2 linked regions of the Gloeothece verrucosa PCC 7822 genome follow. The protein of the gene in region 1 interacts with the protein of each later gene in a pairwise test. Links are inferred from orthologs where the notes say so. Each region holds a gene or a part of one and is shown in the gene's direction. Other genes may lie near its edges.

Region 1 (3,474 bases):
TGAGAGAAGCATTTTCAGCCACAATTAGTATGCGAAGATTCTCTTGAAGCATAAATTAAGCTCAACAATACAGATAGTAATAATTCTTCCCATACTAGCAGAAATTTTTTAAAACAATCAGTTGACTAGATAGCTTATGGAGTTCGCATAACGGGGGAATTTGAACATCTATCTAAGTAGTGATTTTGGAAAAATTTTTAGACATTAAAGTGTCTTCTTATACATGAAATTATACATAAAATCATCCATTGTTCGTTCAATTTATAGAAAAAAAAATCTTTAATTTGCCCAAATTTACCGTGATAAGCTTCGATTAAAACAAAAGTTAAAAAAAGCATTGACAAATTGACAATAAGTATCACCGACAACAGCAGTTAACTGTAAGCTTAGGAATCGAGAATCGGAACTCAGGAGTCGCAAACGAGGGTAAGCACTCTCCTAAGCCCACTGTCGCGTGTTAAAATAAAGAAAAAACTTGTAATATTTCCGAGATTTTAGGATAAGAAACCCGAACTTATCCTTATTTTTACCAAAATTATTAGTTTAAGCTCACGAAAACGGAGATTTTTACCCTATGACCACCCAGCCGGAGCGGATAATTCCCACAGATCTCAGCAGCGAAATGTCCCAATCTTACCTAGAATACGCCATGAGCGTGATCGTAGGACGGGCGCTTCCTGATGCGAGGGATGGTCTAAAACCTGTGCATCGCCGTATACTCTACGCCATGTATGAACTCGGACTAACCCCTGATCGTCCCTTTAGAAAGTGCGCTAGGGTAGTGGGAGAAGTATTGGGAAAATATCACCCTCACGGGGATACAGCAGTTTATGACGCTTTGGTGCGGATGGCGCAAAATTTCTCCATGCGCGATCCCCTAATAGAAGGCCATGGAAACTTTGGCTCCATCGATAATGATCCCCCCGCCGCCATGCGTTATACTGAATGTCGGCTACAAAACCTCTCGGTTAACGCCCTCCTCAGAGATATCGAAGCAGAAACCGTAGACTTTATCGATACCTTTGATGGTTCTCAACAAGAACCTGTGGTACTGCCTGCTAGACTGCCTCAATTACTCCTCAATGGTTCTTCTGGAATCGCTGTGGGAATGGCCACCAATATCCCCCCCCATAATTTAGGAGAATTAGTGGATGGGGCGATCGCGATGATCCATAACCCAGAAATTACCAATATCGAATTAATGAAATATATCCCCGGACCCGACTTTCCCACCGGCGGACAAATCTTAGGACGTTCCGGCATCAAGGATGCTTATATAAGCGGACGGGGTTCAATTACCATGCGCGGTGTGGCTGAAATAGAAACGATCCAACACAGAGGCCGTCCGGACCGAGATGCCATTATCGTCACTGAACTTCCCTATCAAACGAATAAAGCCGCTTTAATTGAAAAAATTGCTGAATTAGTTAATGATAAACGTATTGACGGGATCGCTGATATTCGTGATGAAAGTGACCGCGACGGAATGCGAATCGTCATTGAACTTAAACGAGATGCTTATGCCAGGGTCGTTCTTAACAACCTCTATAAGCAAACCCCTATACAGGCTAACTTTGGCGCAAATATGTTGGCGCTGGTGAATGGAGAACCGCAAATTCTCAATCTTAAAGACTTTTTAGGGGTATTCCTTGAGTTTCGCGTCCAAGTCATCATTCGCCGCACTACCTATGAATTGCGAAAAGCTGAAGAACGAGACCATATTTTGCAAGGGTTATTAGTGGCTTTAGCTAACTTAGATCCGATCATTCAACTCATTCGACAGGCGGCTGATACCAGTAGCGCTAAAAGAGAATTAGTCGAACAATTTGGACTGAGTGAGGTTCAAGCGGATGCTATCCTGCAAATGCAACTGCGCCGCTTGACTGCCCTAGAATCCGAAAAAATTCAGGCTGAACATCAAGAGTTACAACGGAAAATCGCTGATTTAACCGATATCTTACAAAGGCGCGAACGGGTTGACCAAATCATTCAAGAAGAATTGACTCAACTCAAAAGCACTCATGCAACCCCCCGCAGAACCCAAATAGTCGAGGAAGAAGGGGGAATTGTTGATATCGACTTAATTGCTAATGAACAGGCCGTTATCTTGTTAACTGAACAGGGTTATATTAAACGAATGCCAGTTAACACCTTTGGACAGCAAAGTCGCGCTACCCGAGGAAAATCCGGGGCCAAAATTAAAGAAGATGATGGGGTAGAACACTTTTTAAGTTGCTGCGATCATGATCAGATCCTCTTCTTTAGCGATCGCGGTGTGGTCTATGTGATCAGCGCCTATCAAATTCCTAGTAGTTCCCGCACCGCGCGAGGGGTTCCCATCGTGCAAATGTTACCCATCCCGAAAGATGAAAAAATTACCTCTATGGTAGCTGTCAGCGAGTTTACAGAAGATCAATATCTGGTGATGCTCACTCGTCAAGGTTACATTAAAAAAACAGCCCTTTCTGCTTATGCTAATATTCGCGCTAACGGGTTGATTGCCATTACTCTCTCAGAAGGCGATCAACTGCGTTGGGTGCGGCTGGCAAAAGAAGAAGATAGCATTATCATTGGTACTCGTCAGGGGATGGCTATCCATTTTAAAGCCGATAACGAACAACTTCGCCCTATAGGACGCACCGCTCGCGGCGTTCGCTCTATGAAACTCAAAGGCACAGATGAGATTATTAGCGTCGATATTTTACCGGGTCAAGTGGTGGCTAATATCGGAACTTCTGAGGATGAGATCGAAGATGAAAATCTCGAAAGCGAAGAATTGGTTAATGAAGAAACCCATGTCGGTCCTTGGGTTTTAGCCATTACTACAGGAGGATATGGTAAACGAGTTCCGGTTAATCAATTTCGTCTGCAAAACCGTGCTGGTATGGGTGTTAAGGCTATTAGGTTTAAAAATGCTCAAGATCAGTTAGCGGCTATCCATATTGTCAACCAAGAAGACGAAATGATGATTGTTACTAGCCGAGGAATTATTATTCGTCAGGCCGTAGATGCCATTTCTCCTCAGTCTCGTATGGCTACAGGGATTAGAGTACAACGCTTGGATGATGATGATGCGATCGCGGCTGTGGCTTTGGTTCCTCCTGCCGGAGAAGATGATGAGTCTGAAGAATAGGTTTTCGGGCTAAGCCGATCAGCGCAATTGGTATTAAATAAAGGATTAAAGAGGTTAGGAAGCTTATTTAGCGTAGCTCCTGACTCTTTTTTTTTCAACACTTCTCTGACTCGACAAAGTTTTATTACTATTTATGAATTTTTCTGTATCGGAAGATACATTTTTTTAAAAAAAGGTGCAAATTCAGGTTACAGTATAAGAGTAACAATAATAAAAAAATTATTATGAATACCGAAGAATACGCCCGTCAATTAATGGTTGAGGAACGACACGAACGCGAGCATCTTCAAGATAATCTTTCTAGTCGTGCTGTGCAGGAGATGGCGGCTAATACTAATCAT
Region 2 (3,331 bases), 3.2 Mb from region 1 along the record:
GATGACTTCTTCTAAGGTTTCTTGAGATTGTTGCCCAATGCCTTTGAGCGAGTATAAATACTCTTTAAATTGACTGGGGGAATCGTGAAAAAATAACGCTAAAGGCAGAGTGCTTAAAGCGATTATTGCGCTACTTATAGGCACTTGAAAAAAAAGCGGCTCTGAGAGTTTCTGTTGTGCTAAAATTTCTAACCAATTCTCTTGGGTTATTTGCCCTGAGTCAATGAGGAGCTTTGTTAGACTCATAGCCAGTTTAATCCAAGCTAACAGTTGCTGATCTAGGTGGGAAAGTTGGTTATTTTCTTTATTTAAGGATGCTCCAATCCATGCTCCGAGTAAACCCCCTTGAAATCGATTTAAAAGTGAAAGCTGCATGATGGCTTAATGAAGGTTTATTTTTTTCTGTTGCTATTTTATAAGAAAATAGACCCAAGGTGTATAAACTCAGGCTCTCTCAAAAGATTTCACATCAATCTCATATCAATATAATTTCTTAACAGATTGCTTTTAAATCAATAAAGTCTAATTTCTGTTGATAGCCTTTTGAGTGCTAAAAGCTTCCCTTTCTAGGTTAATATATTAGTACCAATGAGCTTGGCTAACCCTGGGGGACACTAGCCCCTGCACCCCTTTTTAAAAATCTCTTCAAATTGGGTTCAAGCAGTCTTTAACCCTTTTGTGTTAGAATTTTTGAAGATTTTGTCATCAAGGGGTCAAACCCTGACTCCAAGCCTGTATTCGGAAAAAGATATGACGAGCAACTACGGTGCAGAACAAATACAAGTTCTTGAAGGTCTAGAACCGGTACGCAAGCGTCCGGGGATGTATATCGGTTCAACAGGGCCGCGAGGACTTCATCATCTTGTATATGAAGTCGTTGATAACTCTATTGATGAAGCTTTAGCGGGGTACTGTACTCACATCGAAGTGGATATAAATCCTGATGGTTCTGTCACCGTAACTGATGATGGACGAGGAATTCCCACCGATACCCATCCTACCACCGGAAAATCCGCCTTAGAAACGGTTATGACCGTCCTCCACGCGGGCGGAAAATTTGGCGGCGGCGGTTACAAAGTTTCTGGGGGGTTGCATGGGGTAGGGGTTTCAGTGGTGAATGCCCTCTCTGAATGGGTAAATGTAACTGTCTGGCGCGATCAAAAAAGGTTTACTCAACGTTATGAAAGAGGCATTCCCGTTACCTCATTAGAAAGTCAGCCAGAAACCGATCACTCTACAGGAACTTCTGTATCTTTCTTACCCGATACTCAAATTTTTTCGGATGGGATTGAGTTTGACTATAGCACTCTGGCGGGACGTTTACGAGAACTGGCCTATCTCAATGCAGGGGTGAGAATTACCTTTAGCGACAAACGCCTAGAACAACCCCGAGTAGAAAGCTACTGTTATGAAGGGGGAATTAAAGAGTATGTGGCCTATATGTGTCGGGAAAAGCAACCCCTTCACGAAGAGATTATCTATGTACAAGGCGAAAGAAACGGAATTCAAATAGAAGTTGCACTTCAGTGGTATATCGATACCTATAATGATAATCTTCTCGGTTTTGCCAATAATATCCGCACCATTGACGGAGGAACCCATTTAGAAGGATTAAAAGCGGTTCTTACCCGCACGCTTAATAATGTTGCTCGTAAACGCAATAAAATTAAAGAAAACGAGCCGAATTTGGCGGGTGAAAACGTCAGAGAAGGGCTAACCGGCGTGATTTCCGTTAAAGTTCCTGAACCTGAATTTGAAGGACAAACTAAAACTAAACTCGGTAATACCGAAGTTCGCGGCATTGTAGATTCTTTAGTGGGAGAAGTTCTGGGGGAATATCTCGAATTTCATCCTCAAATCGCCGATAGTATTATCGAAAAAGCCGTACAAGCATTTAAAGCCGCAGAAGCCGCCCGACGCGCCCGAGAATTAGTCCGCCGCAAGTCGGTTTTAGAGTCTTCGCCTTTACCGGGTAAATTAGCAGATTGTAGCGAAAGAGATCCGGCTAAGTCAGAAATCTTTATTGTTGAGGGCGATAGTGCAGGCGGTTCGGCTAAACAAGGGCGTGATCGGCGTTCTCAAGCGATTCTTCCTTTACGGGGTAAAATTCTCAACATCGAAAAAACAGATGATGCGAAAATTTATAAGAATAATGAAATTCAATCCCTAATTACCGCATTAGGTTTAGGCATTAAAGGAGAAGAATTTGATGCCGCACAATTACGCTATCATCGCATAATAATTATGACTGATGCTGATTATGATGGCTCTCATATTCGGACTTTATTACTAACATTTTTCTACCGCTATCAACGCTCAATTGTCGATCAAGGTTACATTTATATCGCTTGTCCTCCACTCTATAAAGTTGAGCGAGGCAAAAATCACCGCTACTGTTACAATGAGCGAGAGCTACAACAGTATATTAGTGAGCTTCCCCCCAACGCTAATTACTCGATTCAACGATTCAAAGGGTTAGGGGAAATGATGCCGCAACAACTTTGGGAGACAACCATGAACCCTGAAACCCGTCTCCTTAAACAAGTGGAAATTGAAGACGCGGCTAAAGCCGAAGAATTATTTACTATTTTGATGGGCGATCGCGTTTTACCCCGACGGGAGTTTATTGAGACTCACGGACCTCGATTAAAACTGACCGACTTAGACATCTAATCTTTCTTTAGGGGTTAGGAAAAATACCTAATCCCTTCCCGGTTTCCTGTTCCCTATTTAAAACCTATGCCAGATTCAATCATGTATCAAGAGGACTGTTATGTTGTCCTCGAACCCGATCAAGATGAGCAATTCCTGACACATGAGGAGTTGCTAGAAAAGCTCAAAGCCATATTACAAACTCGACAAAACGACTTACCGAGAGAGTTACAGAAGTTTACATCAATTGATAAACAGGCCCAACACCTCATAGAAAATTTTTATGAGATTGATGTTGGCCCTGGACAATACCTACAATGGTATATAGTACGCTTAGAAAAATTATGACTAAACTAGGTCTCTATTGTACCACACTTGTGCTTTTTAGCAACATGGTATTTCCTACAGTGGTAAAAGCTTTGTCTTTTGGCGAAGCTGTGGGAATAGGTGCCGGCGTAATTCTCATCGATCAAGCGATCGACAATAACCGACAACGGCATCGTTATGTTGCTCCTAGGCAGGAATATGAACGAGGACTCGAAGATGGTTACAATGATGCCAGATACGATAATCCTCGGCGCTCAAGAGACTACGATGAAGGATATAACCATGGCCGCACTCGTTGGGCCCAGGGATGGCGAACGCCTTCAGATCGATAAAACAGTGGTCTAGAGGCCAT

What was found.
Region 2: the proteins of gyrA (region 1) and gyrB interact in binary tests that used the Escherichia coli proteins (3 or more experiments, as listed by UniProt). The link is inferred for Gloeothece verrucosa PCC 7822 from one-to-one orthologs.

What each region holds. Positions count from the first base shown.
Region 1 is NC_014501.1:2,212,116-2,215,589, reverse strand. What follows is about bases 212-3,353. They hold gyrA (DNA topoisomerase (ATP-hydrolyzing) subunit A), read left to right. Parts: upstream 212-574; coding sequence 575-3,133; downstream 3,134-3,353. Outside these bases: CYAN7822_RS09755 (glycosyltransferase family 4 protein), read right to left, coding at 1-52; CYAN7822_RS09745 (hypothetical protein), read left to right, coding at 3,358-3,474. UniProt on the Escherichia coli protein: A type II topoisomerase that negatively supercoils closed circular double-stranded (ds) DNA in an ATP-dependent manner to maintain chromosomes in an underwound state.
Region 2 is NC_014501.1:5,373,184-5,376,514, forward strand. The notes cover bases 213-3,211. They hold gyrB (DNA topoisomerase (ATP-hydrolyzing) subunit B), read left to right. Parts: upstream 213-750; coding sequence 751-2,673; downstream 2,674-3,211. Other genes in these bases: CYAN7822_RS24100 (ADP-ribosylglycohydrolase family protein), read right to left, coding at 213-375; CYAN7822_RS24110 (CRR7 family NDH-1 assembly protein), read left to right, coding at 2,740-3,000; CYAN7822_RS24115 (hypothetical protein), read left to right, coding at 2,997-3,211. Also shown: more of CYAN7822_RS24100, read right to left, coding at 1-212; more of CYAN7822_RS24115, read left to right, coding at 3,212-3,311. UniProt on the Escherichia coli protein: DNA gyrase negatively supercoils closed circular double-stranded DNA in an ATP-dependent manner to maintain chromosomes in an underwound state.